Regions from separate parts of the Paenibacillus oryziterrae genome, predicted to be linked through region 4. Evidence: riboswitches for the same ligand, from Rfam matches in the RefSeq annotation. Region 4 holds a riboswitch; each other region holds the start of a gene.
The links. Region 4 has a riboswitch for cyclic di-AMP ahead of ACAN55_RS20275 (resuscitation-promoting factor). Riboswitches for the same ligand answer to the same signal wherever they lie in the genome.
Positions count from the first base shown of each region.

Region 1: it holds a riboswitch for cyclic di-AMP, as region 4 does, so the genes downstream of both, ACAN55_RS02870 (hypothetical protein) here and ACAN55_RS20275 (resuscitation-promoting factor) in region 4, are expected to answer to the same signal.
Region 2: it holds a riboswitch for cyclic di-AMP, as region 4 does, so the genes downstream of both, ACAN55_RS21090 (C40 family peptidase) here and ACAN55_RS20275 (resuscitation-promoting factor) in region 4, are expected to answer to the same signal.
Region 3: it holds a riboswitch for cyclic di-AMP, as region 4 does, so the genes downstream of both, ACAN55_RS15495 (NfeD family membrane protein) here and ACAN55_RS20275 (resuscitation-promoting factor) in region 4, are expected to answer to the same signal.

Region 1 covers NZ_JBGJZO010000002.1:103,659-111,567, reverse strand. The annotation lists gene ACAN55_RS02890 (S8 family peptidase) at 1-1,362, opposite strand, end outside; gene ACAN55_RS02885 (hypothetical protein) at 1,452-1,931, opposite strand; gene ACAN55_RS02880 (hypothetical protein) at 1,992-3,419, opposite strand; gene ACAN55_RS02875 (hypothetical protein) at 3,679-3,867, shown strand; gene ACAN55_RS02870 (hypothetical protein) at 3,954-4,421, opposite strand; cyclic di-AMP (ydaO/yuaA leader) riboswitch at 4,553-4,716, opposite strand; gene ACAN55_RS02865 (SDR family NAD(P)-dependent oxidoreductase) at 4,977-5,699, shown strand; gene ACAN55_RS02860 (ThuA domain-containing protein) at 5,749-6,381, shown strand; gene ACAN55_RS02855 (spore germination protein) at 6,545-7,909, shown strand, end outside.
Region 2 covers NZ_JBGJZO010000028.1:14,328-22,236, forward strand. The annotation lists gene ACAN55_RS21050 (ATP-binding protein) at 1-58, shown strand, start outside; gene rluF (23S rRNA pseudouridine(2604) synthase RluF) at 95-796, shown strand; gene motB (flagellar motor protein MotB) at 917-1,732, opposite strand; gene motA (flagellar motor stator protein MotA) at 1,716-2,516, opposite strand; gene ACAN55_RS21070 (hypothetical protein) at 2,724-3,017, shown strand; gene ACAN55_RS21075 (4a-hydroxytetrahydrobiopterin dehydratase) at 3,245-3,532, shown strand; gene ACAN55_RS21080 (c-type cytochrome) at 3,690-4,046, opposite strand; gene ACAN55_RS21085 (GNAT family N-acetyltransferase) at 4,174-4,659, opposite strand; gene ACAN55_RS21090 (C40 family peptidase) at 4,911-5,405, opposite strand; cyclic di-AMP (ydaO/yuaA leader) riboswitch at 5,412-5,556, opposite strand; gene ACAN55_RS21095 (C40 family peptidase) at 5,909-6,337, opposite strand; cyclic di-AMP (ydaO/yuaA leader) riboswitch at 6,394-6,531, opposite strand; gene ACAN55_RS21100 (hypothetical protein) at 6,755-7,585, opposite strand; gene ACAN55_RS21105 (M1 family metallopeptidase) at 7,597-7,909, opposite strand, start outside.
Region 3 covers NZ_JBGJZO010000014.1:43,550-51,458, reverse strand. The annotation lists gene ACAN55_RS15515 (hypothetical protein) at 36-548, shown strand; gene ACAN55_RS15510 (peptidoglycan-binding domain-containing protein) at 565-897, opposite strand; partial or broken gene ACAN55_RS15505 (cell wall hydrolase) at 927-1,262, shown strand; gene ACAN55_RS15500 (flotillin family protein) at 1,428-2,849, opposite strand; gene ACAN55_RS15495 (NfeD family membrane protein) at 2,871-3,410, opposite strand; cyclic di-AMP (ydaO/yuaA leader) riboswitch at 3,583-3,771, opposite strand; gene ACAN55_RS15490 (GNAT family N-acetyltransferase) at 3,956-4,222, opposite strand; gene ACAN55_RS15485 (NusG domain II-containing protein) at 4,328-4,729, opposite strand; partial or broken gene ACAN55_RS15480 (iron chelate uptake ABC transporter family permease subunit) at 4,816-4,968, opposite strand; gene ACAN55_RS15475 (SDR family oxidoreductase) at 5,033-5,740, opposite strand; gene ACAN55_RS15470 (NAD(P)H-dependent oxidoreductase) at 5,764-6,294, opposite strand; gene ACAN55_RS15465 (hypothetical protein) at 6,397-6,621, opposite strand; gene ACAN55_RS15460 (glycosyltransferase family 2 protein) at 6,810-7,909, opposite strand, start outside.
Region 4 covers NZ_JBGJZO010000025.1:44,360-52,268, forward strand. The annotation lists gene veg (biofilm formation stimulator Veg) at 5-280, opposite strand; gene yabG (sporulation peptidase YabG) at 550-1,452, opposite strand; gene rsmA (16S rRNA (adenine(1518)-N(6)/adenine(1519)-N(6))-dimethyltransferase RsmA) at 1,524-2,408, opposite strand; gene rnmV (ribonuclease M5) at 2,405-2,956, opposite strand; gene ACAN55_RS20275 (resuscitation-promoting factor) at 3,131-4,279, opposite strand; cyclic di-AMP (ydaO/yuaA leader) riboswitch at 4,566-4,799, opposite strand; gene ACAN55_RS20280 (TatD family hydrolase) at 5,000-5,770, opposite strand; gene ACAN55_RS20285 (HD domain-containing protein) at 5,820-7,106, opposite strand; gene ACAN55_RS20290 (AbrB/MazE/SpoVT family DNA-binding domain-containing protein) at 7,538-7,792, shown strand.

The DNA of each region.
Region 1 (7,909 bases), on a different contig from region 4:
ACTTGAATTTATATTTATAACCAATCGTTTATTTACTGTAACCTGGAAAACAAACCAATCCTCGTCATATTTTCTGTTGAAATTTCCGACAATAGCACAATCGGGTTGAATATCAATTTTTTTTGCTTTTGTTATTCTATCATTTTCTTCAAATTGATCATTATGCATAAAGAATTGTACTATGAACTCGTAATCAGCCGTACGGTGCTCATTCTTTAATTTACTCTCAATAGCGATTGAGTTTCTACCCTTTTCAACATTGAAGCATTGCGGCTTTAACTGATTTTTATATTTAACTTTATAGTCCACTTTGCTCTGACTATTATCTATAGATTTCGGTTTGATACATACTGTTCCATCATATGGAACTTCAAAGGAATACCAATCTTTATCCTGGGAGTCGGATAAATTTGCAGTTATAAGTTTCCCTATTGGAATGAAACTGGAATTTTGTTCTTTATTATTACCCTCATATGTATCAAAGAATGAAGGACTTGAAGGGATAAACAGACGGTCTGTTCTCAAGAATCCATACCCTGACGAGAAATCAAATCCTTTCTGATCCACGTCTTCTGTATTCTGTCTTAGGATTTCTCTTACTTTGTAAGGTTTCAGGGGTATAGTACTACTGCTTAGTACAGCAGCTGCAATCATTGCAACCTGGGGTGCGGCTATGGAGGTACCGCTGACCTCGGCTATTTGACCTCCTGTCTGAAAAGTCTGCAAAGTCCCCAACGATACAAAATCGATTTCATTACCCTTATTAGAATAATCCTCGACTTCTTTATTCCTTTTAATGCTCCCTACGGAAACTACAGTTGGATAGGCTGCCGGATATTCAATTTCATTACCTGAGTTGCCAGCTGCGGCTATAACAACTACTCCTTTTGCTTCTGATACTTCAAAAACCCTTCTCATTTCTTCACTGTCTTTTTGTTGACCCAGTGATAGTAAGATTATATCTGCATGATTCTCAATAGCGTATTTAACGCCGGCGCATATTTTGAGTTCGTCAGTGTATCCCCGTGTATCTACAATCTTCACAGGTAATATACTAATGTATTTCTTAAAGGGTTCCATAGATTTGAATAATGTGCTCTCCATTAAAGCCAATACACCAGCCACTTCTGTACCATGCCCTAATATATCCGTAACATCATCATTATTATCTACAAAGTTATACCCGGATAATGTAAGTTTCCTAAGAAAAGTGTTGTTTTTATCGATCCCGGAATCTAATACTGCAATCTTGATGTTGCGCTTAAAATACAAGTTATTACTGTTTGTTTTCGTTATTGGTATCCATTCTTTATCCTTCTCAAATAGCTTGCAAGTATTGAAGCTATTTAGGGATATACTCATGCTTAGCATTATGGAAATAATGCACATCATTAACTTCAATTTATGAAACCACCTTGATTTAATGTAGGGGATACACTTTTCGGAGAGTATTAATTGTTTCCTGGTGCTTTGCCCGGAGGAAGTGAGGGTAGACCGGTGCTAGCACTTAATAAACTTGAGAATTGATCATTCCCTCCCCAGGCGATTCTTTTCTCCTGATTTGTTCCGGGGTGTTCAAGCCTTAGGAAAAATGTAACATTTGTAAACTTGTCAGCATCAATCCGGTAGTTGATTTGAAGGAAATCTGCGGTATCCGTTTTTTTATCGAAGATATGTTCAAATCCGGATTGAGCTAAATAAAAATGCTGATCCACGACAGAAATTGAATGTATATGTCCATCTAGCTCCTTTAGATTTGTCATAATAAAATCGTTCGATCTGTCTAATGCAGCATCCTTACTTAAATAATTTAAATTTAAAAGCAGGGTTGTTAATTTGGTTGGATTCTCAGTAGTGATTAGGGAGTAAGCAATATAGAAACAGGATGCGGCAACCATAGCTGAGGTTACAATAACAGACTTTATTTTCATAGTCTTTGGGCTCCTATTAATGAGAGAAAGCCCTCTAAGAGGGCTTTCTCTCAAACGGTATTAGAACTGATATGAGATTGATTTCTTCAAATCTCTCGAACCAATTAAAGAGTTATAAACACCAAATCCATTTCTTGTGTATACAGGGAACTTAGCCTGGAAGCCCATGGTTCTTGTTTGAGAGGATGTTCTGTATTCCAACTTCTGTTTGATCGTAAAGTATTGGTTTGGAGTACCCATACGCCGATCTTCCAGATATGCTCCGAATGCCTTATTTGAATCACCGCTCGATGGGCTGATCGTAATTTCGTTACCATTTAGCGTACCGCCGCTACTATTAAGAAGTAGATCGGGTAATTCCCAAAGCACGTTGACCCAGTTCGGTTTTTTTCTTACTAATTGTTTAATCAGACCTTTCGGTGAGCCCAACACATCGGATGTTGCGCTTGCTGTAAGCTGAACTACACCTACCGTGTCACCCCAAGGGTTGGAGGATGTTCCGGACCCGTTAAAGGAGAAAGTTAGGAAAATTGGATTATCTGATTTTCCTAATGTTAAAGGAGCCCATGTAGGGTCGTCATAAGCATCATAATTTGAATCGGTGTATTCACTAACGATTTTAAGCGTGCCATAAAATTCGGTTGGAGCAGGATGATTAATGTAGTAGTCCCACTGAAGAACTTCATCGATGTACATTCCCGGCTGATTACCAGTGTATTCGTTTACATAATAGTAATCGGTGTCTTTATAACCGACTACTTGATAATACGAAAGGGAACTTGTAGTGGCTAGGCTCTTCATATCACTGGAAATAGGAGCGAACACGTTTCTGAACCAGTAGTCGGAGGAGTTAACCGCATTTGCATCAAGTTGTTCCTTTTCGGCGCCGGTTTTATCATTCGCACTAAAAAATTGACGTTTTTCAGGCTTAAGGATGTCACTTTTTAATTTGGTTTGCGCCTCGAAGTGCTTTACTTCATCAAGGAGCACATTCTTATTATTCTCACCAAGTTCACTTGCATCAATATCAAAGAATGAGATTTCACGAGTGTTCTTATGTTGCAGATAAATGGATATTATTGAACGCCCTTCCAAGCCTTTGGTGAAAGTAATGCCTTCCTCCACGTTCGCATCAATCGCTACATGAAGAACATCAAATTCTCCTGAAACAGTATCAATAATTACGACAGAGCGATTATCCTTTTTTATTCGGGTATTTGTTAATCTGCCTTCCAGTGTTAACGGAAGTTCTTTACCGTTATATGTAACTGATCCGGTAATAGAAATTTTGTGGTTGTTAAGCTTGAAGTCTGAAACATGAAGCTGGGATTTCGTTGTAGGCCCTCCGTATTCAGTTGCTGGCATATTTAGATAAGTCTCGCCAGTAAAGGAGAATAAATCTTTGTTGGTATCTGCAAAAGCACCCGTTGGAAATATTGCTGCAGTTAAAGCCGTAATTGTTGCTAGTTTCAGGAGTTTTTTCAGCATTTAATAGAAACTTCCCTTCCGTTTTATGATATTTATGGAAGTGGCCACTACCAATGCTACAATAATACATGAAGTGGATATTTTTGTATATGATGTAAAAATAATTACTTATTTGTTTGTGGGATCTGGAGAATGGTAAAAGATAGAGTGTGAAATGAGGAGATAAATATCGTTTTGATATTACTTTAAATTTTTTGGCATAACGCTCTAGTTGAGATACAATAGTCCTAAACGATGTTTAGAAGGGATTTATACATTAATGAACAAGAAATATCAGACACCTGCGCTGCTTGCCGTATCTTTTCTGCTGATTCTGCTCAGCACGCTGGTTCATTCGGAGAAATCAGTTGTCCTCGGCGCTGTACAGACCATCATGCTCGGCGCTGGGCTTACCGGTTGCTGCATAGCGGTCTGGAAGTTCATGAAGAGCAGCTCAGGCAAACGCTAAACCGCCTGGCAATGTAATGAAGGAGGCTCATACCGTTAAGGAGGAGCCCCGTCCGAACTGCTCATATTGAGGTGACGTAGATGGGATTATGCTGTGTTCATGCAGGCAGGCTTGGAGGAATCTTTCAGTCCGGCCATCTGCTCCCGCAGCCCTCTTAGCCGTGACTTCAGCTCGGGAACACTTATCTCAAGGATCAGACTGATTTCTGGCATAGGTAGCCGGAGACCGTACCATAGTGCTTTTATTGCCTGATCCTCTTGAAGCTTTCCTTCCCGGGAGGAGCCGGATATAAGATGGGATTTCTGTTCGGCACACAGGCGGATACAACTTTGGAATGCAGCAGTAAAAAATACAGTCTGATCGGTTATAGGCTTACGGCTGTTCAACTCGTAAAGTTCTTTGAAGGTTGCGATGGTTATATGCTCCGCTTGGGCCGTATGTTCAAGTAGCAGAGTGCTTAGGCTGTAGATCCTGCTCGAGAGCTGGCTCACGTAATCCTGAAATTTGCTCGAAACAGGACAGATGGCAGGCAGAGGGTCTTGCATGAAATTCACGATCCTTTCCGGATATCTTGATATGATATACAGACAGCACAAAAACCGCTGGACAGAGGAGGCCTCTGCCAGCGGTTTTGTTCATGTTCAGGCTGAAATACAACCTGACACCAATCGCCGGGCGGATCAAGGGTCTCTCTCCTTACGCTTACGAGGTTAGCTGTCGGATTCGGGCGGTGAGAGTCGCCCTACCTACTTAGAGACGATGGAAGTCTCTTTCGGATTCACCCCAGTCGGCCGGTGGCCGGATGGTTCCCCCGTTTCCCGCTAGGCGGGAATTCAGCGTGTGTGCTGCTGTGTTAATCTTCATACGAATAATACTCCTGAATACCCTTTTTTGTAAAAAGCGGAAAGAATGACTTTCAGACGCAGGAACACCAATTCAGGCGGCGGCCGGTATAAGGGAGAGTACGCTCGTTAATTTTTGCGTAATGTTAGCGTTTTCTCTCGTGTTTTGAATAAGCGTTGAAAAAACAAATGACCCATGCTAAGGTGAGGGAGATGTAAGTAAACGCATACATTTCATTTCGCAGGGTTAAGGAGTGTTCCATGGATATGAACAAAGTCGCTTGTGTTACCGGTGCCGATAGAGGCCTCGGCCTGTATCTTGTGCAGTGGCTGCTGGAGAACAAATACGCCGTATTTGCCGGACAGTACATGCCGGATGCTGAATTTTTGCAAAGACTTCAAGAGGAGTACCCCGGGCAGTTGACGCTGGTTCCGCTGGATATCGGCAGCAAGGATAGTGTTAGGCAGGCTGCGCGGATGATTGCCGCCGCGACCCGGCATGTAGACATAATTATTAATAATGCCGGAATTATCAAAAAGGTTGACGATGCCACCATGCTCGTTGACATGGACGATGAGGCTATGGCTGAGATTTACAATGTGAATACGCTGGGTTCACTTCGGGTGAGCAATGCGCTGATGGGGCTTTTGCTGCAGGGAGACAGTAAGCTGATCGTCAATATTTCTTCGGAAGCTGGCAGTATCTCCCGTAATAAACGGACCAATATGTATGGGTACTGTATGTCTAAGGCGGCTCTTAATATGCAATCCTCCCTGCTGCATAACCATCTTAAGGAGCTTGGCGGTCAGGTTATGGTATTCCATCCGGGGTGGATGCAGACCTATATGAGCGGCCAAAAAAATGAAGAAGCACACACACCGCCTGAAGAATCGGCGAACAAAATCATGGCCCTTGTGCAGGATTACCGGAAGTACGCCGGAGAAGAGCCTGCTTATATCGATATCGACGGAAATGCTTGGCCTTGGTAGGAATATACTGCGCTAGAGTCATATAAATGCTGGAAAGGTGTTGAAACCCATGAAATTAAAGGCGCTTGCCCTGGGGACCTACTCGGAGGTTAAGTATCACCATTTTGCCGGAGTGGATCGTGAACTGGAGACTATTTTTAATGGCGATCTGGAGCTAACCTGCTCAGAGGATTTGAATAGGCTGAAAGACGATTCGCTCGCTGAAAATAAGCTTGTTATATCCTACACCGATTTTACGGATCATCTCCTTACACAGGAGCAGGTAGCAGGATTACTCTCGTATGTAGCAGCTGGCGGCGGACTGCTGGTTATACATAACGGTATCTCGATGCAGCGGAATCAGGAGCTGGGAACGCTGCTCGGAGCATATTTCACCCATCATCCGGAATATACGGCCCTGTCCATTTCCATCAAGGAGCCGGAGCATCCGATCATGCAGGGGGTAGAGGATTTTGTCATCGATGAGGAGCCGTATTATTTTGAGAGTCAGCCGCGGTTCCAAACAACGGTCCTTGCGGAATACCCGCATGAAGGGGAAATGAGGCAAGCCGCATGGTGCCATGAGTTTGGATTGGGGCGTGTAGTTTATCTGATGCCGGGTCATCACTTGCCTTCGTTCTCAGCAGAACCGTTCCGCCGGATGATCCATAGAGGCGGGCTGTGGGCAGCCGGATTGCTGTAGTGATCCAGAGTAAGAAATAGGGCGGATCTGACTCTTTCGCATGAATAGGACAGCCAGAAACTTCTGGTTGTTCTATTTTTTTGTATGAAGGAATACTGGTGCCAGTGCATGAATTATCCAGCTTCGGTCAAAATAGGGTTACGGAGAAGAGGGGGCGTTAATTTTGTGGAACATGTTCAAAGAATTCATTCCCAGCTGGAGCGAGCTGCTTACGGCTTTCGTGATCTTCTGCGTACCTTTTTCAATAACGCTGTTAACCGCCTGGATCCGGACCAAAGAGGGACAGACAAGCGGAAGGGGAAGCAGGGCTGAAGGGGCAATAGGGGGAGGGGTTCCGCGTGGAGACAACGCTGGTGCACAGGGGCAACCTATCCATGCTTCCTCGCAGAAGTCCGGCAGCAGTAAGGAGACAAGTTCTGCCTCAGATCAGAGTAACAGCCCGCTCGTGTATACCGGAGACTTTGAGAACAATCTACTACTATTTAAAGAGCTTAGTGCGGATATGTCCGATGTCAACATGAGGGAACTGCGGATCGGAAGCCTGAATCTTAGAGCTGTGCTGATGTTTGTCGACGGACTTACAGACAAGATGGGAATAGACCAAAATGTGATTAGGCCTTTAATGAACGCGGTACGTCCTTTCGACAGCTTTGAGCATGTGCCTGAGGGGGAAGAATTAAAGGACATTATTGCCCATCAAATCGTTCTGTCCGCAGAAATAGAATGCACAGGAGATCCTCGGATGTCGCTGCAAAAGGTATTATTCGGCTCTGTTGTCTTGCTGGTGGAGGGAGTGCCTGAGGCAATCGTGCTGGGAACATCCAAGGGGAAAACAAGAGGGGTGGAGGAGCCGGTATCCGAAGCGCTTCTGCGCGGGCCACGAATCGGATTCAACGAGACATTAAGTGACAATACAGCAATGCTTAGAAGGCTGGGACAGCAAACGGAGCTTGCTATGATCTCTTTTACTGTCGGCAGAAGGGTTCAGAAGGAACTGGTGATGACCTATATCAGGGACATTGCCAGCGAAGAGCTTGTGGAAGAGATCAAACGCAGAATCCGGACGGTGGATATAGACGATGTTCTGGAGTCGGGATATCTGGAGCAACTGATCGAAGATAACTATCTCAGCTTCTTCCAGCAGGTTCAGAATACTGAACGTCCTGATCGAGTGATGGCAGCGCTGCTGGAAGGGCGTGTGGCTCTGCTCCTCGACGGCAGTCCCTTTGCGCTGATTGTACCGGTTACCTTCGGGATGTTGCTGCAATCTCCGGAGGATTATTATGACCGCTGGCTTGTCGGTTCGCTGATTCGCATACTTCGTTTTATGGCAGCGATCATTGCACTGTTTGCACCTGCCCTGTATATTTCATTCCTTTCTTTTCATCCCGGGATGATTCCTACCAAGCTGGCATTCTCGATTGTCGGAAGCCGCCAGGGCGTGCCCTTTCCATCGCTGGTAGAGGCGCTGATTCTGGAGGTAGCGATAGAAATACTGCGGGAGTCGGGCTTGCGCCTTCCGAAACCG
Region 2 (7,909 bases), on a different contig from region 4:
TGGCATAGGTACTCAGGTTACCATCAAACTACCCTCAGCGGAAGGCACAACAACCTGAGAAAGCATTTAACAAGAACGGAGTGAAACATATAACGTGAGAATTAATAAATTCATCAGCGAGACAGGGTACTGTTCACGCCGTGAAGCGGATAAGCTGGTGGAGTCCGGCAGAGTAACCATTAATGGGGAACGTGCAGTACTTGGAAGCCAGGCTGAAGCTGGTGACGATGTAAGAATTGACGGTAACCCTTTAGAGACAGGAAGCAGAACAGTTTATATCGCGCTCAACAAGCCAACAGGCATCACTTCAACAACAGAGGAACACATCCAGGGGAATATTGTCGACTTTGTCGGTCATAACGAGCGTATTTTTCCTATTGGACGCTTAGATAAAGATTCGGAAGGACTTATTCTACTGACCAATGACGGGGATATTGTTAATAAAATATTGCGGGCTGAGGGCCGGCATGAGAAGGAATATGTAGTCACAGTGGATCGTCCAGTTACCCCCTCTTTTATTACGGGGATGTCTACGGGTGTTAAAATCATGGGAGAGAAAACACTGCCATGTGAAGTGACACGTATTTCGGAACGGGTATTCCGGATTATCCTGACCGAGGGCAAAAACCGGCAGATTCGCCGGATGTGTAGCGCTTTTGGCTATGAAGTACGGAAGCTGCAGCGGATTCGGATCATGAATATCCGGCTTGGAGCACTACGGACGGGCGAATGGCGCGATCTGACACAGGAAGAAAAAAAGGAGCTTGGCAGTATGCTTAATTACGAGCTTCAGTAAGTACTACCAGCCTGCTATGCCAGGAGGTTAACTCCAGCTTGCTCGGATGGGGAAATACTAAAAGAGCTGTCCAGGGGGTCTATAGACACCCCTGGACAGCTCTTTATTTATGCTTGTTGTTTATTTGGAGGAAGCAGCAACGGCAGTGCCATCTGTGGCTTCTTGATATTTGCGAAGAATCGATACTTCAACCCGTCTATTCTTAGCTCGTCCAACAGGAGTGCCGTTATCCGCAATTGGGTGATATTCCCCGTAGCCGATAGGACTGAACTTCTCCGGATTAAGTTTGGGATTAAGCAGCAGTATCTTCATGAACTGCAGTGCCCGGTCAACACTGAGATCCCAGTTGGAGGAATAGCTGCTGTTTGAGATTGGAATATTATCGGTATGCCCTTGTACGAGTACCTCGTAGTCAGGGAATTGCTGCAGCATAGTCGATATGGACTTAGCTAATTGACGGGAATCATCCTTGACCGTTGCCATACCTGAAGAAAAGAGGGCATTATCGCTGATCGTAATCATCAATTGAGATTGATTTAGCTTCGTACTCAGCAGATCGGTGAGTCCGTTGTTCTTGATGTATTGATCGAACTGCTTCTTTAGTTTCTCCAGATCTTCTTGCTCCTGCTTACGGAGCTTCGCAATTTCCGCCTGGCCATTGTTCTCGGCGACCACACTATCCATCTTATCATGTTTTCCTTGATCCAAATTGCTGTCTCTTGGCGTTGCGGAGCTCTCATCCAATATGCCGGTTCCACCATTCAGCGCTGAGCTGAATGCCTGACTCATTTCTTCAAACTTCTTGGCATCCGTTGCGCTCATGGCGTAGAGTACCAGGAAGAGGGCGACCAGCAATGTCATCAAGTCAGAATAAGGAAGCAGCCAGGACTCGTCGGCGTGTTCCTCATGCTCTTCATGTCTAGTCTTTTTGCTCACCGGAACCGCCCTCCTTCTCGTTCATCTTGGCCCGTTCGGAAGGGGTCAGGAATACGGAAAGTTTCTGGTTAATGGCTATCGTGGATACCCCGGATTGAATGGACAGCAGTCCTTCAACCATCATCAGGCGGACTTCAATTTCACGTTTGGATAACCGCTTCAGCTTGTTCGCCATCGGATGCCATAATACATAACCGGTAAAAATACCAAGCAGGGTGGCGATGAACGCTGCGCCGATCGCATGTGCCAGCTTCTCCATCTCACTCATATCTGCCAGAGCCGCGATCAACCCGATAACAGCACCCAATACCCCGAGAGTTGGTGCATACATACCAGCTTGTGTAAAGATAAGCGCTCCCGCTTTATGGCGCTCTTCAGTCGCATGAATATCTTCCATTAGTACATCGCTCACAAATTCCTGATCATTTCCGTCGATAATCATCCGCATACCATTACGGAGGAATGCATCTTCAATCTCATCCACCTTGGATTCCAAAGCCAGCAGACCTTCACGCCGGGTAACGGATGCCCATTCCATAAACATGCTGATCAGTTCGGTCTTTTTAATCATTTTCGGAGCAATAAACATAATTTTGATTAACTTAGGGAATTTCATCATTTCTTGAAACGGAAAAGCCATGAAGAGTGATGCAGCCGTACCCACGATAATAATGACGTAAGCTGCCGGTGTCAGTAGGGAATGAATAGGAGCTCCTTTGAGCACCATCCCCACACCAACCGCAATTACGCTGAGAATTAAACCAATAATTGTTGAAATTTCCATTTATGCACCTCGTCCATGAGTTTTAAGAAGTGATCCGGCGATGCCGCTTTATCATCCTTGAACGGCGGCGGGACACCTGCCCGGTAACAACTAATGTATATTCTTATTTATTTATCGACAGGATTCCCTTTTTTGTGAAGTCATTTTTTCGGCTATAATGAATAAGTAAGTTATTTATCCATTAGTGAAGAAAACGGAGTGATAGTCGTGGGTGTAAAGCATGGTAGAGATTATGCAGATATTTTGCGTGAATTGACGGAAGCGGTGGGCCGCATTTCCGACGGGTATTTATTTTTTGAAATGGAGCCGGAGGAGTGGCTTGAGCTGCCCCTGGACTCTAAGCTTGAGGTATGGGAGGCGCTTGCAGAAGACTTATTCTTTGCACTGGGTGAGGAGCCTGTGATCCAGGTGGGAAGCGGTGCGGTCATTTATGACAAGGAGTCACACCGGATCAACGTTCTGGCAGGGGAAGAAGATTTAGCCTCTGTAGCTTTAGTGTAAGGCAGATTGTGCTTTTCTGGTAATTTGCCCGCAGTCTGCGGGACATGGTAAAATCGACTTAACCTAAGGTCATGATTGCCGGGAATTATGAATACATTTAACTGAAAATGCCATGATTCCGGCGCATCCCTTGGACTAAGAAGCTAAGGGATGTTTTGTTTAAAATACAGGCAAGTCATAGGAAGCAGGAAGCTCGCTGCGGCCTTTTACAAGGGAGGAGACAACAAGTGGTATTAACCGAACAAGAACTGCGTGAGCAGGTAGGCAAGCTGGAAGGCTGGAAGCTGGAGGAGGATACCATTGTTCGTAAATACATGTTTAATGAATTTATGAAGGGAATCGCTTTTGTGGACGAAGTAGCAGCCATCTCCGAGGCATTCAATCATCATCCTGCCATAGCTATTGACTATAAGAATGTAACTCTGCGCCTTACAACGGCCAGTGAGAAGGGCATCACCGCACTGGATATCCGGGAAGCCCATGAATTTAACGAAGCCTTTGACAAGGTGAGATGATAGCTGTAAATGTTGTATGCGCATAACACCATGGGATATCTGATCATAAAAAATACGCCTGTGCGGAAGGAGCCTAAGCTTTCGTCCGTACAGGCGTATTTAGGTTTGGATATACAATAAATAAAGGCCGATCTAGCGGGACTTGACGAAAAAGGGTTTACTTTTTCTCCGATAGCCACATGGCGACGTTGGCGATTTCTTCCGGCGCAAGCTTTTCTTTAAAGGAAGGCATTTGGCCCCGGCCTTTGGTAACTATGCTGTAGATCTGCTCGGCATCATGCGAACTGCCTTCATTCTGAAGACTCGGACCGACGCCTCCCTGGAGCTGATCACCATGGCAGGTGATGCAATTTAACTTTACAGTGGCTTCTGCTTGTGTTGCGTCCAGTTGAACTACCGGCATGGTGGGGTTATTCTGCTCCGCAACCTGTTCTTTGCCTGGAAGAGTGAACATTAGTACTACCGCAAAGGCGCAGGCGGCGAAAAACAAACCGCTCATGATCCATTTTTGCATCCCCATTCGTCCCTTCTATGTAAGCTGCTTCCTCCATTATAACGGAAGGTGAAGTGGTATCATAGCATTTGTGGCAAAAAAACGAACAGATATTGTGAAAAAGTTCAAATTCCATTTCGTCAAAGTGTTATTTATCATAGACCATGCAGTAGAAGGGCTTCATTCCGGTCGGAGTTCTGCGCTCATAGGTATCAGTAATCGTAAATCCGCTTTTGCGGTAAGTCCGGATAGCTCTCTGGTTCCAGGTCAGTACCTCAAGATCAATCTCGTACTTCGGATAACGGATGCGTGCTCCGATGACGATTGCATCCATAAATGATTTGCCCAGGCCGTGACCGCATAACTCAGGCTCCATGCCTATTCCCAAACGAATGACCCCTTCCATAGGGAAGTACTGGGCGAAGCCGCAGAGCTCGTTCTGCTCATTCACTACAGAGACATATTGTTCTTCGCGGATTGTAGGATCGCCAAATTCAACACCGAGTGCTTGCATCTGATCCCAAGGCAGCCAGTCATAAATGTTATAGGGGGGCTTATAAACCCACTTGCTTATAGCTTCGGCGTGATTGATTTCCATGGGTACGACACGAAAGGTTACCGGGGAACTGATCATAAGGTCAGAGACCTCCTTTAATGGTAACTATCTATACTTAATTATATACAAAAAGGTCTGGAATCGACTCAAAAACTTTATAGGAGAACAAAACCAGATAAATACCTAAAATATTTTAAGGAAATACGTTTTAACGGTAGATATGGAGTTTGGTAAATGGTGAGAGGGGTAAAAAATAGGTAAGGACAAAATAAATAAGCCCCCTCCCAGGTTTCGGCAAAAACCGTGGAAGAAGGCTTATTTGAAATTAATTATTGCACATCATCGTTGTCTTCGGAATCAGTAGCGACTTTAGCATATGCGGTCTTGCTCATGATTCGTTTGGCGCCAACGTAGCGGTTGACGTAGTAGCTGTCGCTCAGTGAACTGATGGTTACACCACGCGAGGATGAAGCATGTGCGAATTTACCGTCGCCGACATAAATGCCGACATGGGATACGCCTCTACCGGATGTATTGAAGAAGAGCAAATCTCCTTCTTTAAGCTCACTCCGGGATACTGCGGTGCCCATTTGGTATTGGGAGCCTGATTGATGCGGCAGATCAATACCAATCTTGTCAAATACGTACATGGTAAAGCCGGAGCAATCAAATCCGTTTGTGGTTACGCCGCCGGAAACGTATTTAGTTCCGATAGCTTTATCAATTACGGAATCCATCTTGGAATCGGCGAAAGCGCTTCCTGCTCCAATTGCGGTAAGAAGTACTGAGAAACTGAGTACAGCTGCAGCCAACTTCTTCTTCAAAATACGTAAACCCCTTCCAGATGCCTACGAGGTTAGCTTAAGGGTTCGGTTGAAGGTCCCCTATGACCCCTCTGCGAATAGGAGGTCAATTCACCCAAAGTGGTTCCCCCGTTTTCCTTGTTTGATTAAGGAAACTCGGCACTTACTGTTAAATCAAGATTTCCAAGAAACATGACAAAACGTTCGTAAAGGACAAGACAATAATTACAAAAATGTTACTATAAACTCACTGCGATTATTGTAACAAACAGAGCAGCAATTGGCAATCACTTATAACATAGTATTGCGAAATTTATGAGTGATTTAAGAGAAAAAGATACCTAAAAACCCTGGATTGTCGCAAAATTGTTGCAATTTATTAATTTTTACATCGGCAGGATGTTTCAAATTTGTTGGAAGCGTGTAAAAGGTAGAATAAGGAAACAAAAAATCCGGAAAATGATTACGGCAATAATCAGTTCCCGGAGGTCAAAAAAGCTCAAATATTAGGTTGCTGTCTAGGTTCAATCATAAGCTACGGACTTATAAGCGGTTGTGCTCATGACTCGTTTAGCGCCAATGTAGCGATTGGCCCAGTATGCCTGACTCAGTGAGCTAATGGTTACACCACGTGAAGAAGAGGATTGGGCGAACTTTCCGTTTCCGACATAAATGCCGACATGGGATACACCATTACCCAATGTGTTAAAGAATAAGAGATCTCCGGAACGCAGATTGCTGCGGGACACGGTGGTCCCTACTTTGAATTGGGCTTTTGAGGTTCTAGGCAGGGTAAGACCTAATCTTTGGAAGACATATTTAGTAAATCCCGAACAGTCAAATCCGGTGGTGCTCATGCCTCCGGTTTTATAGGTCGTTCCGAGGGTTTTGGAAATAACGGTATCCATCTTGGAATCAGCAAATGCGCTGCCGGACCCCAAAGTGAATGCCATCACAATCCCTAAAGCAAGAGTGGTGCATTTCTTTGTAAACTTATGACTTTTCAAAGAAGTATTCCTCCTAATGCCTGCGAGGTTAGCTTAAGGGTTCGGTGGAAGACTCCCTATGATCACTCCGAAACGAGATCAATTCACCCAAAATATGGTTCCCCCACTTCCTGGTGCAAGGAATTTGGCGTTTTGTGCACCGCGTACAACATGATCGTGACAACAACAGTAGAGATTCAATTCGATTTGAACGAAAAGGTTACGAATTTACTGAAAAGATTACAAAATTGTTACCATCGTTACAGGCATCATTGTAACAAAGGATTTACAGTTTTGCAAATGGTTTAACAGATTGTTAAGAAAAAGAGTCTCTGCTCTTATTGTGAGCAAGGACTCTTTAAATATGTGCAATGGGGATGCTGTTTATTTAAGGGAATTTTTGCTATCCCATAGATGATATTGTGCCGACAGCCCCCACATTTTGAAGAAGGTGGATGGCAGTGGGGAGAGTTGCCGGATCAGAATTGCAGGGAGCCCGGGACAGAATACGCTGGTTATGCTACATAGTAGAAGTACCAGAAATCCGCCTGCTCCTAGAAGCAGGGAGATTCCAGAGGCTGGAATGATATGGCGCAGACACAGCAGCAGAGAGGAGAACATTCCTGTTCGTCCGGTGTAGCCAAACTGCATATAAAGCAGGCATAAGCGGATAAAATAAATATAAACGAGCCATGCGGCGGTATAAGGGACTGCCTGTAATAGAAGCTTGTGGTCAAGGTAGGAAGAGAGTAGCAGTTTGTACAGAATGGGAGCCAGCCAATATAGAGGTATTAGGGCAAGAATCCATTCGATTAGACTAAAGATCATTATAGGCAGACCGAACAGCTTCATTCCAGGGAAAAAGAAGAGTCCGCGCTCACCCTTGCTCTCCTGGTGCAGTTCGTGGATCAGTCCTGCCCGGATAAAGGGAGATATAAGCAGTCTTAGAACGGTGATACCAAGCAGCAGCCAAAGCCATTTCTGGACGCCAGGGTCTCCAGCTAGACTGTATTGGCCTTCGATGAAGAATTGCAGTCTGCCTATTCCGCTGCCGCCGGCTTGTTCATTCGGGTATCTCAGTAGAACTGGTACTATGGCATCCCTAATAAAACCATACAGGAAATACCCCCAGAGCAACCGGTATATGAAGAGCAGTATCAGGATGTATATTTGCTCTTTCATGCTCTTAAAGCCGCGGCTTATTGATATTCTCATGGTCATTCACCTCACCAGGACAGAGTTGCAAGCACGGTTTCGACCAGCTTAGTAACACTCAGCGTCCAGCGGGACACCGTATCAGGTTTAAGCTCGGCCAATCTAAAATTGTTAAGATGCTTATTTTCAAGGAGGACAGCGTGCTGAGGGTCAATCTCCGCCGAGAGAAGAGGAGAACTGTAGAGCAGTTTTAATGTGGTTTCAGTGCCTTGCCCGTCCCAAACCTCCTGAGTCGTATGGCCGTCGGTAAAGGTGAATTTAACCGTAACGCCAGGATAGTGAGCCCCCTTGTTCACCAGTTTTACTTTCGATTCATAAAGGGAT
Region 3 (7,909 bases), on a different contig from region 4:
TCGTAAAACATTAAATTAACAAAAAGGAGGAAAACATGAGGAAATTCTTAATGTTAATTTTTATATTCGTAGTGATACTAAGCCTTGCTGGTTGCACATCTAAAGAAAACGGATTAAAACAAGCAACTAAAGAAATCGAAAATAGTGGTGGAGTTATTCCTAACGTAAAAGGCTTTGAAGTTAAAGAGATTGATATCTTGTCCGATCCGTTAGTACAGGATCGTGAATCCTTTATTTATTTATTTACAGATAAAAAAGGAGAACTTAATAAAGCTAAGAACAACAGTAGTGACATTAGAATATTATATGGACCTTATAAAGGAACGGATATTTTCAAGATTACTCAAAGTAAAATGGATATAATCACAGATAATATAAATGAAAAAGTGATAAACGGCATGGAAATGCAGTATAAAACGGTAAATAATCGAGTCATTATTTTCACCAAAACCAATGGAAACTCCTATACCTATGAAGCTAAGATCACCGAAAGATACAGTGAAGACAAACATTTTGATTTGTTTTATGAAGCAATAACTAATCGATAATCGTTCTTCCTTCTAATTAGTAAGTGTTGTCCTTTCCGCCCGCCCCCATATCCAATTCGTAGATGTTCAGAGAATATTTCTTTAGTGCGTTCCAGGTGGTTTTTCCTGGAAGTCCATCGACTGGAATTCCGTATTCCTTTTGCAACTTAAATACGGCTGTCTTGGTCTGTGTACCATGCTGTCCATCTAATGGCTGAGTGAAGAAATCTAAAGTTTTGAGCCGGTGCTGAAGATACCATAAGTCCCGTGAGATTCTCCCCGGTTCGAACACAGATGAAGCACTTGCTGACGGACTTAGGGCAAAGCTTGCAACGATGAGTAACAATAGCATTAGGGTGAGAGATTTCACTTTATTCCCCCTCCTTTATGTTAGCAATTATGATTGCCAAGGTTATATACAGTGAAGCCCGGGGCGAACCCTATTCGAGGCAGGTAGCTGTCGGCGCGGTGGTAATGAACCGGATCCAATCGAGCCTTTTTCCGGACAATATCCGGGATGTCGTCTTTCAGCCCGGCGCTTTTACAGCTATAGCGGATGGCCAGTATTGGCTTGTTCCGAACCGTACCGCTGATCTCGCGGCTCTCGATGCCGTTCGCGGATGGGACCCGACGCATAATTCGCTCTACTATTTTAATCCGAGCACTGCTACCAGCAAGTGGATCTGGTCACGTCCACAGAATCTTTCCATAGGCAATCATATTTTCACCGACTAAGGACCATACGGTGACTTATCGGCATTAATCTGAAATCAAAAGACAGCACCGAGATTCATGGGACTGAACCCATAATGCCCGGTGCTGTCTTTTTGTGTGTAACGCAGCGGTAAGTTGCCAAAATGTTCCGAAGCAGGCTCCAGGTACCGCCGCAAGTTGCATGACTTACAGTTCTTTATTTTTGCCAAACAGCCCGCTGATCGCTTCTGACACATTCATTCCGGTAAGGGTTTGGGTTAATTCCGGTATTTGAGTCATCATCTTGGCAATATCACCGGTAATTTTGTTCACCCCGGCCGATGCGCCGTCCTGGGAGATCACCGTGATTTTATCTACATTAGCCAGTGGAGAAGCGATTTTCTCAGCCAGTTCAGGTAGAATCTTCAGAAATTCAACTGTAAGCGCAGCTTGCGTGAACTGTTTGTAAGCTTCCGCTTTCTTCTCAAGCGCGCCTGCTTCCGCCGCCCCTGCCAATTGAACAATCTCCGCGTTGGCCTTTCCTTTTGCAAGCTCCGCTTCTGCTGTCGCCAGTCCGCGTTTAGTGGTTGTGGCGGCCTCAGCCTCCGCTTCAAGGATTTGCCGTTGTTTGGCTGCTTCCGCTCTCATAATCGTCGCCTGATTCTCCGCCTGCGCCGGTTTGATAACCGTTGCTTCCAGCTCCTTCTGTCTGAGCTCTACTTCAATCTCGCGGACGGTCCGGTTCGCCTCCGCCTCCATCTGCGTAATTTTGACCTGCTCGGTGACCAGCGACTGCTTGATTTTGTTCTGTTGCAGCTCGTATGCCAGATCCGCCTGCGCCTTCTTCACTTCCGTCTCCAGCTTAAAGTCCGCCTGCTTGATGTTCAGCTCCTTCTCAAACAGCGACTCCTTCGCCCGGGCAGCGGTTTCCGCTTCAATGGTAGCCTGGTGAGAATTAGCTTTGGCTATCGAGGATTCCTTCTCTGCCTCAGCCTGCTTGATTTGAATGTCGCGCTCCGCCTCCGCTTTGGCTATGCTGGCATCACGGCGGATACGCTCAATTTCTGGAACACCCATGTTATCGATGTATCCTTTGTCGTCCGTAATTTTCTTAATGGTGAAGCTGACGACCTCAAGTCCCATTTTATCGAGGTCTTCCGAGCACGTCTCCCGCATTTTACTGTTGATCTCGTCGGGCGTCTTCAGAATGGATTCCACCGTCAACTGTCCGATCAAACCGCGCAAATGCCCTTCCACGGAATGCAGAATAATCGTTTCGCGGTCTTCTTCAGGCCGGTCGATAAACTGCTCACTGGCGGTAAGAATGGCCGTTGGTTCACTTTTTATCTTGATCTGTGCCACAGCTTCCAGGTTCAGCTTAATACCTTGCTTAGAGAACATGGCCTGAGCGGGAATGACATCGAAGCTCATGAGCATCATGGAGATGGTCTTGTTGTTCTGAAAGCCGGGAATGACGAAAGTCCCGCCCCCCTGCACCACTCTTTTCCCGCCGAGACCATACACAATCATCGCCTGATTGGGCGGAACTTTTTTGTAGGCATTCACAATCGTAAATAACGCAAGCAGGATAACAGCAACAATCGCCCCGGTTAAATAAATAATGACCATTCAGTTCGACTCTCCCTTGTTTCACTCATATTCCGTTTCCCGCTCGAAGAGGGTTACGGCTGCAATTCCCTTATCTACCTTCAAAATAATAACTCTGTCTCCCTTGGAGAGCCGCTGGCCGGTTTCCGCCCGTACCCCAATGGAGCGCATCGTGCCTTGTAGCACGTACTTCATTTCTCCGACTGCTCCATCTGCTGCCGGGATACTGATATACCCAAGCTGCCCAGCCGGATCATAATCCAATTCTTTCATACTATCATCATACCGGGGCATCACCTTGGCCAGCACATAATACATCAGGCAGCCCAGTACAATAGCGATGAAGGTACAAATCAGCAGAACCCAAAGTCCGTTCCATTCACTGAACCGGGTCAGCACATAACCGGCGCCGCCCCAAGCCATAACAAAAACCATCAAGGGAAGAATAGGTACAAAAGTCGTCCCTCCCGCGTCTCCCGCGCTTCCTCCCATATGGATATGCCCAAACCCGTGCCCGTGAACACCGCTGGTCAGGAGCAGCAACAAGCCTACCCAGAAGCAGACAATAAACGCTGTAACAATAAGAAGCCCTCCCGCTATAAACTAATATTTTAGACTCCCAAAACTAACATTTGCCCATTGTTAAATGACGTTTTCTTTGCAGTGTGCACAGTCTTTCATTCAAATGTCCACAGCAAAAAGACCACAGAAGCGGCAGGGCTCTCCGTGGTCGGCTAATCGATCATGGCGGCTCATCCTCTCTCTTCAACGCTTACGGGGTTAGCTGACGGATTCGGGCAGCGAGATTGCCCTACCTTGTCGGGACGGTTTGTCGGCCCGCGCAAAGATTCACCCCAGTGTGATTTCCAGCATCCAGTCTTCGACGCTATCATTCACGTTTGGTTCCCCCGTTCCCACTGTCGGAATTCAGCAATTTGAGAACAGTTATATAACATTCGGTTGCTGATTTGAATCATACGCCTGCGGCCATTCAATGTAAAACATATCCAATGGCAAAAGAAGCTAAAGAATGCCGATCCTGCAGGAATGAAGGCGCATTCTTTGGCTCCGTTCTTAACCGGTCGATTATTTGCTTTGATTTGCTGCGTTTTTCTCCACATAGGAGCTTACAAGTATTTAATCATTGCTTTCTGTCCGCTTTCTTCTGCAATCACTGTGAAACCCATGCTTTCATACAAAGCATTTGCCGCGACGTTATTCGAAAATACATTCAGAACCATTTTGTTCAATCCCTCTTTTTGAATTAATCCCCCCATATATTGAATCATTTTCTTGCCATACCCCGCTCTGCGGTGATTCTCGTAAACCATGATGTCATAGATAAATGCTACATCCATATCCAATATCGTCCAGAACCCAAACTCGGTAATCAATGATAAATGGTCCAGAAGGAGCCCAAAGGGAATATTTTTATATAAAAAAAAAGCTGACCTCAGGATCGCCCCCGAAAGTCAGCCTATGTTCTCATCTCTATGATCCTAAATAACAGCGTCGAGTTCATCCTCGCCCTGAGAGCCTTCAGGGTTAATCACCTCAACCAGCACCCGGTTGGGGATACATATAATCTGCTGATGCGGCTTCGTTTTGAAACCCATCTGCATCGATATTTTCCTCGGACAATCCGCAGAGACCATTTGAATCCCGTAATCAAATACCTTTAGCGTATTATGCCCGTATTTGGTCTGGATGTCGATTACTTGCTCTTTCTTGGTCAAATTCACGGTCTTGTACGGTCTGCCATCCACCGTGATTTGAGCAGCCAGCTGTCCTTGAACATACGTATCGTTGCGAGTATCCAGCCACTCCACCCCATAGATAACGCCTGCGACAAGCAGTACAACCCCAATGATAATGAAATCTCCGAATTTTATTTTAAACAAAGTGTTAACCCTCTCGCTGAATAGTTATAAGTCAACCCTACCACAAAAGTATGGAGAAAGTATAGAGAACGGATAGTATCCGATGTTTACACCTTACTAACCAGAGAGCGATACATAAGGAAAAGGTAATATGGCACACCCATCAGCATAATAATGAGGCCAGACGGAATTCCATACGGTGCCACTATGGTTCTTCCGATGGTATCGGCAATGCGTAACATAAAAAAAGTCCTGATGGACCAAGGGTTTCTTGATCACCAGGACTCTTATGTTAATGATTGTCTACTCCTTTGGGGAGTTAACTTACCACGGAAGCGTATTATCCATATAAAAGAAACCGCCTGTTGGTCCGTCCGCAGCCAGAGTGGCATAACGAACTGCCGTCTTCGCACCTTCTTCAGGCGATAATTCAGCTTTATCTCCCCCCATGCGGGTCTTCACCAAACCTGGGTGCACGGTATTGATCTTCAATTGGGTTCCCTCGTATTTCTTAGCCCAATACACAGTCAGCATATTGAGAGCCGCCTTGGACGCGGCATAGGCAGGAGTAGCGAGCCGCTGTGCCAACTCATTGGTCAACAGAAACTGGATCGACCCCAAAGCGCTGCTCTGATTGACGATTCTACCCGCATTACTTTTCAGAAGCAGGGGAAGCAGCGCTTCGGTAATGTGATAAGGGGCGAATGTATTGACCTCAAAAGTGGTTTCAAAGGCACCTTCGGCTTGAGATGGCTCCGCCCAGATCCCTGCGTTGTTGACCAAAATATCTAACCGGCCGTACTGATCCTCGATCCACTTAGTGAGCGCGGCAATGTGCGCGCTATTCGTCACTTCCAGCTCTACACCAATGGCTTCTATGCCTTGGACTTTCAGATGGCCGGCAGCTTCTTCAGCGTCAGCCTTCGTTCGTGCCGACACTAATACCGTAATTCCTTGCTGCCCTAACTGTTTGGCGACTTCAAATCCGATCCCTTTGCTTGCTCCTGTTACTAATGCTACTTTGTTGTTCATCTTAAATTCCTCCTGGTTTTGGTTTAAATGACTGTAACCGTCTCGAAATGTTCCAGATAAGCGGCCCCACTTGCAGCTATCTCTTCATCTGTTACTTGGTTGGCATTGTGAAGCGTAAAAGGCGGTAGATACAGCGCGCTGACATGATTGGCAAGCGCCTCAATGGGTTTAGTGATATCCTGGATGGTGAACAAGTTATAACCGCCAGGCTGATAAGAAGCCGCCGTACCTGCGGTTGAAAGGGCGATACCGATTTCTTTGCCCTTTAAATGCTCTCCGCCAGGTCCAAAAGCCCAGCCATATTCCAGCACCTCGTCGAACCATTGCTTGAGGAGCGGTGGCGTACTGTACCAGTACAGAGGATATTGAAAAATAATCCGGTCATGCCCGTCCAGCAGCGCCTGCTCCTTGGCGATATTGATGTTCTTGTCCGGATAGGCTCCGCTAAGCACATGTACGGTGATATCCTTTTGTTGCTTCAGCATTTCCGCCCAGGCTTTGTTGATCCGTGAACGGTTCAATTCGGGATGCCCTATAATGATCAAGGTTTTCATTAACGATCTCTCCTCACATTAGTTATCGCCCTTCCATTTCACTCCCTTGTATCGAGAACGATCGTTCTAGTTTAATCAAAAAAAATAGTTTCTTGCAGCCTTTTATTTTTTTAGTAATAGAACCGATAACCGTGCGGTCTGCTGCAGACTACCGAGTCCATTGACGGCGCGGTTGACGCTCATTTTAGCTATCACACCATTAGGCTCAATCATTGCAAGATATTGAAGCCCGCTTTGATAGACATGCTGTACATAATATTCTGTCATCCATACTTGATCTGACTCTTTGATCGCTGAACCTTGACGGGTATCCATCAGCCCCTTCATCTTTTTTGAGAAAGATCATTCTATAATTATCATCGTTCATGCCTTTTTTCCGTGCTTATAGGGATATTCTAGCATAATGAGAACGATCGGTAAAGAATTGTTTTTACTGATCGTTCTCGTTTTTTTGAGAATGTTATCAGATTTAGCTCACATTTCCGGACAGCAAATCTAGAAACTATGCCGCATTCTCATAGTTCAGATATATTTGTGGCAACAGACTTGAAGACCTCAATGATTCTTTCCTGAGAAGGCTGCCTGTAATAGAGCAAATCAAACGACCGCGGAACCAGCTGAATCAACAGGTCCAAGTCAGAATCTGAGAAATCAATAACCAAGACGTTATGGGATTTAAGCGCATTGGTAATTCTTAATAACAAGTCTTCCGTATCGTTTCCATCGGTAACGACAACTAACTTATACAAAGTGTTTAAGTTATTATAGATTCCTTTAACAGCTCTTACGGCAAGCTCGAATCGGATAAACGCATCCTTCCAAGGCTTCCTCCGTTCAGGGTCAAACCAGTCTGCAAGAATGCCCTGTAATTCAACTTCCAGACTGGGATGTTTTTTCTTGAATAATTCGAGGTTTATAAACCAGCCCAGATATTTTTTCGCATCGTAAATGCTTGGGTGGTACTGATGCAGCACAATACATTTTGTGTTTACGACGAATTTGGCTCCCTGCTGATATAGACGATACCCCAGTTCACAATCTTCGAGTCCCCACTCTATAAAGTCTTCGTCAAATCCCCCAACTTCGAAATATATTTTTTTGCTTAGTGAAAAGTTGCAGCTATAGAGCAAAGCCCAAATATTTTCGATATTCCCCGCATTTTCCGAGAACCTTTCGAATATAGGCAGTCTCGGATCTCTCCTCTCCAGGATCAATGAGGACCGATCAATTTCTTCACCATTGCTTAATTGAATCGGGCTGTCTACAGACAGAAAATCCCTTAGACCTACAACGACTAACGTCTCACTGCATAATTGATGAACTTTCAAATGTTGATAGATGAAATCTTGTTCAACCACCTGATCTCCGTCCAAAAATAAAAGAAGGTCCCCGCTAGCCTCTGAAGCTCCTAAATTCCTTGCAGTCGATCTGCATTTTTTGGAATCTGCTGCTCTGTATACGTATTTTAGTTTATAATCGATTTTTAAGTTTGCTACCGCCTCTTGTGTCCCGTCATCAGAGCCATCATCCACGAACACAACCTCGAACATATCATCTTGTATCCGGACCTGATGATTCAGTGACAATAAGCACTGAGATACCATGTGTTTAATAT
Region 4 (7,909 bases):
ACAGTTAAGCTTTAATATACATAACCCGCATCTGCCCGTCTTCTTCACAGACCGTAATTTCCACAGATTCAGTAAGTATATCGGTATAGCTGTAGGAGACGCGTTTGAATGTTTGCTGCTCCTGATCCAGTTTAACAATGAAAACAGAAGGGTACGTTTCTTCCAGGACTCCGGTGCGTTCGACGGTCTTACGGCGACCACCGTTTGCACGCAACGTAATCTTATGACCGACATGAGCTTCGAGACTGCGTTTAATTTCCAACAGCGAGTTATTAGCCATTGCCTGACGACCACCTCTTTCCTTGTCCATTATACCGCTTTTTTTATCAATTGTCAAATTAAATAAATAATTATAGAGTATGTAAAAAACGTTGTCAACGAAATTTTTTTGGATATTAGGTATAACAGTATTTTACACATTGTTAACAGAAGTATTCATTAAATATTGAATGAAGTTTATCGGTAAATAATAGCAAAAACACCTTCCGTATTCTGCATTTCGGGAGGTGTTTCTTTGGTACAACCCTTTGATCATTGGTACTCACGACTTCACATTACGGACGGTGTTACCTTAAGAGTAGACAAATTTTTGAGTCCTGGCATTCCGATTCGGAAGCTGCCCCGGGTTTCAATGCCACCCATCCCCTGATTGCCGCTAATGGTATGATTCAGCACATCCCCAAGGTTAACCGTCTCTCGAACCGAAGTGAACGAGGCTTTTGCCGCAACGTATACGGGATCAAGCGCATGAATCAGAACACGCCCCGGTGAACTGGCGAAATTGGCTCCAGCTCCTAATAGCGCTTCAAAATGGGACTGACAGGCTCCTGCTACAATCGTAAGGGCATCGAAATGACGTTCATACTCCCTGGCCACCCGGATCGCCGCTACGAAATTCTGAGAGTTCTTGTAGCTATTCAAACTAACCAGATCATAAGCATTCTGTTGCTTTAGTACACCGTCATGGCCCGTAATGACCACAATATCCGGGCGTACCCGAGGAAGCAATCTGTATAGGGTGTCAGCCATAGCCGATTCCCGGACATAATGCCCTTCGGCAGGAATCCGCAGCTGCTCGTACAGGCTAAGACTTTTATTCAGGTACGTAGGGTCTCCATCCAGATGAAGCACCTTCCCGGGCACTTCAAAATGAGACGCTTCTTGTGGTGCCTGCTGTGCCCAAGGGCTGGCGACAGCTCCTATACTTCGCTGACTTTGTTCCTGCCGGTCCTTCTGCAGCTGACTAAGTGACTCCATAGCTTTAATCTGTGCCCGTTGTCCCCGCTCTGTCGTGCCAGTAGGAGGCACTTGAATCAAGTCGTCCACCGGTGAATCCGCCAGCAGGCGAAATTCGGTTCCCTTGATGACAGCTCTATTCTGTACCATATGCTCCACGCGAAAAGTTATATCGCCGCCATAAGATTTACGAACGACCAGGTCTCCCAAATTCATCAGAACATCACCTCTACCCCATCGTATGGGCAAAGGTCATGGTTGGTTCATATTCCTTACTTGTTTTTAACCTAGACAATTCCCGCAGAGAGCAGCACTTCACTAAGACGAGCATATTCTTCCAGACTTAATGTCTCTGCACGCCGTGATGGTTCAATTGCGGCTTCTGCCAGCAGTGCCTCCAGACGCTCCCTGCCTTCTCCTGCAAAATACCGGGCTTTCAGGTTGTTCGCGATCGTTTTGCGCCGCTGAACAAAGGACGCTTGAACCACATCGAAGAAATGCTTCTCATCAGCGACCTGAACAGGAGGATGCTCCCTTACCTTCAGCCGGATTACAGCCGACTCTACATTCGGCTCAGGAATAAAGACCGTTCTCGGCACCTTGCAGACAAGCTCAGGCTCACTGTAGTATTGCACAGCTATACTCAGACTTCCATACTCCTTGCCGCCAGGTGAGGCCGCCATCCGCTGGGCAACCTCCTTCTGAATCATCACGACGATGTTCGCCAGAGGCAGCTTCTCTTCCAGCAATTTCATCAAAATAGGAGTGGTCACGTAATAGGGCAGGTTGGCCACTACACTGACTTTCTCCACTCCGGCGAAATCCTGGGCGAACAGCTCTTTAAGATCCACCTTGAGCACATCATCATTGCGCACCTTCACATGGGGGTACGGCGATAATACATCCCGCAGAATTGGAATCAGGCGGCGATCGATTTCAACGGCAGTTACAGCACCCGCTGCTTTTGCCAGACGTTCCGTCAAGGCACCAATTCCCGGTCCTATCTCCAGCGCTCCTGAATGTTCATCTAGCCCGGCTGCATCCACAATTTTATCCAAAATATTCTGATCGATGAGAAAGTTCTGGCCTAAGCTTTTTTTGAATGAAAAGTTGTAACGCTGGATAATTTCCTTGGTTCTTCTTGGTGAAGATATTTCCTCTCTGCCGTTCATGAAGTGGAGCCTCCTAATTCGATTTGTGCGAGAGCACTGGCAAACTCCTCCCGCGTGATGCCAAACATCGTCAGCCGCTTGTACAGCTGTTTGCCGTTACAATATCCAATCCCCAGCAGATTGCCGAGGGCCATTCTTCTTTCTGCGGCTTCCGGGTGCACCAGCATACCCGCTGCCATTAAATCCTCAATCCCAATCACCGGCTCTGCTTCATCGTATGCCGTGTGAACATGTGCCAAGGCATGGCGGATCGCTTCAGGCGAAGCGTTCTCCACTCCGATATCCCCTTTACGGGTAGCATCTTTCTCCGGAATAAACGCATGCTTGCATCCCGGCACTTTTGCAGCAACGATCTTGCGGATACGTTCCCCTGCATGGTCAGGGTCAGTCAGTATAATCACACCGCGCCGCTCCATCGCGAGGGCAATTTTAGCAATGATTCTGCTGTTCACCGCCGATCCTCCAGTCTCGATGGTATCGGCCTGTACAGCCCGTTTGACGGCCACAGTGTCACTTCTGCCTTCAACAACTATTATTTCCTTAATCATTGACAATCTTCCTTTCAGGTAAATACGGAAAACGCAAAAAGAAGAGGATCTGCCCCTCTTCTTTGGCTAAAGAATTGTATAAGTGCTGAGCGACAGCTCTGAAAGTTCATGGACTTTTCCATATTCTGCTCTCATCACTATAGCTTATTAAAAGCTGATTTGCAAAATAGAACATTAATTCAGTTCAGGCTTCACCGGACCAATGACATAGACGGTACGGGATTTACGTCCAAAATTACGTGCGTGACTGAGTGATTCATAGTAGACATCGATTTTATTGCCATTGATGGCGCCACCAGTGTCTTCAGCACGGCGGAAACCAAGTCCCTCGATATAAACCCACCATCCCATGGGAATTACATCAGGATCAACTGCAATCGTCCGGCCTTCCGTTACGCGTGTTCCGGAGGCGGTACGTGTTCCAATACCCGGTTCTTCCGAAGAATAGGCAGTCATCGAGACGTTTTTAATTATTTTCTTATACTCGAAGTCAACGCCTGCTTTGCTCGTGACGTTATTGCCGTTCTCTTTGGTTGTGACGGATTTGGTTTTTTGGGTGGTTTTTGCAACAACAACGGGCTTAGGAATCACTTTGGTACCAACGGCAATTACCTTATCTTTGGTAACTGTCTGTACTTCCTTACCTATCATTCGCATAGATACCAGCTCACCATCTTGGTAAGTCTTCTCAATGTGCTGGATCATTACGCCTGGTACGCCTGCTTGCGTTACTTTAACTGTTCCCTTGGCTAAGGTGGGGTCCGCGGTCTTGATAATACGGAACGGAAGGCTTTCGGTCCGCTCAACCATTTGCTTGTTGATTCGGATGACCTTGATTTCCATATTGGCGGCTATAGTGGTGTCTATCGAAGGGAAGATCTTGTCATAGCTCTGTAGTTCGATGCCGAGTTTATCGATGGCTTCTCCTATGGTGCCTTCAGTTGTGTACATGGTTTGTGTTGTTCCGTCCGCCGTTAAACTAAAGGGCCTGGCACGGGTGATGACAACACGGTCGCCGTCCTGTAGCGTATCACTGGGGCTTATGGATATTTCATCGTACGGCTGCACAATAATTTGTTCTTTCGCTAGCATCTCGCTTAGCAGCGATTCCCGGGTTTCGAACTTCTGCACTTGTCCGTCTATGACTAAACTGATTTGTTTGCTGCTTTGACCGTGTACGTACAGCAGAATTAACAGCGCGACAGCGATTGAAATCACGCCTGCAAGTGAAAGTACGCGCAAATTCACTTGTTCCCACCGTATTGCGTAAGACCTGCTGGATGATTGTGAATCATGGGTTGCCTCTGGTTGGAATACGCCCATTTTCTCCATCCTCCTTACATAGTCCCGTCGTCTACATGCTTAACAAAGCTGACTGTATCTGTTCTGACGAAAACTAGTTTGAGATTGTCACAGGACACGCCTTACTTCAGATTGCGTCTCCTGCTCATGGATCGCCTGCCCGGCATAGCTTCTCCCACTCCTGTCGTATAACAGTATGTCGGAGGTGACCGCTTTATTCAAAACAAAAAAAAGCCTGAAAAAGAGTACTGTGAGGACTCTTTCGTGGCTTTCCGAGCTTCAAAAAAACACGGCTCATGCACGAGGTTTCCTCTCTTACTTGCGCTTACGGGGTTAGCTGTCGGGTTCGGACGAAAGAGAGACGCCCTATCTCAGGTCACCCGCTCACGGCGGTTGCCCTCAAATTCACCCCAAAGACCACGTGAAGAAATCGAATAATGTTTGCGGCACTTCTCAATGTGTACTCTATGTACGTGATAGGATGCGGCTAACCATTATTGGTTCCCCCGTTCTCCATACGGAGACTCAGCGAGACGATTCATGAATCAATGGCCGTTTACAAATATCAACAGCTCATTGCACTGAAAAGATAATATCCTGTTTTGATGCAGGTTGTAAAGTTCACTTCAAGCACGTTTACGTAAAAAAATGATTAAAATATTGTAATAATCGGCCGTTTATGTGTTAAAAAAGTTTAATATATCGTCTATACTCTTTTTTTCACCTGTTTTACTCCCGTTTTCACACAATCCCAAATCGTTCCAGTGCGTTCGCATACGTAATTTGAGCCATTTCCTCCCAGCTTATCCCTTTTATTTCCCCTGCTGCCTGGGCTACCAGCTTCACATTAGCACTCTCATTACGCTTGCCGCGAAATGGGTGTGGTGTCAAATATGGGGAATCCGTTTCAATCAAAATCCGGTCTAAAGGTGTCTGTGCAAGTACCTCTTTGGGCACTCTGGCATTCTTGAACGTGATCGGTCCCCCGAAGGACAAATGAAAACCTAAATCGAGACACATTTTAGCCGTTTCCCAGCTTCCAGAGAAAGAATGCATCACTCCGCCGATTTCATTTGCCTTCTCTTCACGCAGTATCTTCACGATATCTTCATGGGCATCACGATTATGAATCGAAATGGGCATACCCAGCTCGCGGGCAAGACCGATTTGCTGACGGAACACGCGCTGTTGAACATCCTTTGGCGACTTGTCCCAATGATAATCCAGTCCGATTTCACCGATGGCGACCACCTTTTCATGACTGCAGAGGGAAGCAATCCAGTCGAGGTCCCCTGGCAGCATATCGATAGCGTCGACTGGATGCCAACCGACGGCTGCATAAATATAATCATAGGTTTCGGCAAGTTTCATCGTAGTTGGAATCGTTTCGCGGTTAAAACCGATGTTGATCATTTTGCTGACTCCGGCTTCGACGGCATGTGCAATTACAGCTTCACGATCTTCGTCAAATTCCGGAGCATCCAGGTGTGTATGTGTGTCAAAAAGAAGCATTTTCGTTCCCCTTCCAAGCTTTATTTATAAGGTTATAGAGTTAGTTTTTTCATGCTTTAGCAAATATCTGGGCGATGGATAAAGGCAGTTGATCACGTACTTTTTCCAACTGGTCTGCAGGGAAATAGAGGTGATATCGGCCCCGGTGAATCCCGCTGATGGAACGGACAATATCCGATACCTCAGAGATTTCCCGCAGACGGTCCTCGCGGTCCAGAAGCAGGATTTGCTTCTTGTCGAACCCTTCACCCGGACGGAACACATCATAGGGCAAATCTGTTGGAAAATCAACCTCCAGAGCATACTCGGGATGAAGGCCGACACCGGAAAAACTTCGGCGGATTTCATCAATTGTCTCCAAATCTAAGCTCTCCATTTCTACATATTTATACAGTTTTCGATGTATAAATCGATTGCATAGATCGCTTAACAACTCATCTTCTTCCATTGTCCATTGCATAAACGCGGTTTGTACCAATGCTTCATCCAGCTGTAAATATTGCTCAACAGTTACCTCTCCGCCAAATAAATCACTCAAAGGCTCAATCATAAAACGGAAAGGAAATTGACCCTGGAACAGCTCTTTCGCCCTGCGGAAAATTTGGCGCAAAATAATCTCGGAGCTTCGCGTCACCGGATGGAAATAAACCTGCCAATACATCTGGTATCTAGACATCAAATAATCTTCAATCGCATGCATCCCCGATTCTTTAACAACCACTCTTCCGTTATAAGGGCGCAGCACGCGCAGGATTCGATCAATGTCGATCGTTCCATAATTAACCCCAGTGTAATAAGCATCCCTAAGAAGGTAATCCATGCGATCTGCATCCAGCGGACTGGATACCAAATTGACAACAATAGCATGTTCATACGTTTTGGAAATAACCGAGGCCACTTTTTGCGGGAAATCTTCCTCCACTTCACGCAAAATCTCTGTGATTTCAGTATCCTCCAGAATAATCCGGCAGGTCCAGTCCTCGTGATTCATTTCGAAAGCTTCTTCAATAGAATGAGAGAAGGGTCCATGACCCAGATCATGAAGTAATGCGGCACACAGGGTGAGTAGTCCCTCTTCAGGCATCCAATCTCCGTATCCGCTTCTTTCGAATTGGGAGATGATTCGGCGCGTAATTTCATAAACACCCAATGAATGGGAGAACCTGCTGTGCTCCGCGCCATGAAACGTAAGGTAGGAGGTTCCAAGCTGCCTGATCCGGCGCAGACGTTGAAACTCTTTAGTGTTGATCAATCGCCATATGGTCGTATCTTGAACATGTATGTAATTATGAACGGGGTCTTTAAACACCTTTTCTTCCGTAAGTGGCTGCTTCATAAGATCAACTCCTTTTTATATTTTGATAAGAAGAAACGGCTGCAGCGTCCTTAATGGGACGGTACCATTACTCGTAAAAATACAAGGATAAAGTTTATCATGTAGAGACTATACCTTCTTGTATTTCGAAAAAAACAATATATCTTTGCATTTTAGCGTCAAATGTCTTTTGTTGTCGAATGATGACGAATTAAGGATTTCCAAATTATTTCCCTAAATTATACCATTTAATTTGAACAATTTGCGTATTTATCAATAATTTCTTTACTAAATTGATTAAAAAACTTTAATTTAAGGAAAAATAGGTTGACTGTTTTGGGAATGGTTGGTATTATAAATATCATAAAACAGAGAACAATGTCGAATAATGACACTTTACTATTTTTGATTATACTAATCATTTTGATGTTTTTGAGAGGAGCAACATTTGTATGATGAAATCAACAGGTATTGTAAGAAAAGTGGACGAACTGGGACGGGTTGTTATTCCAATTGAATTGCGTCGCACCCTAAGTATTGGTGAAAAAGATGCGCTCGAAATTTACGTAGACGGTGAGCGGATCATGCTTAAAAAATACGAGCCTGCCTGCATTTTCTGTGGAAATGCTGAGAATGTTACTTATTTCAAAGGTAAAATTGTTTGTCATGAATGTATTTCCGCAATCCCTACCCCTGTGACAAATTAAGGCGGATAGTATATAATAAAACTTATCTAATTGTTAATTCTAACCTTTTAATATCTCCTTGACCCTCCGCGAATTGCGGGGGGTATTTTTTAACCTTTTTTCACCCTCCCAAACTTT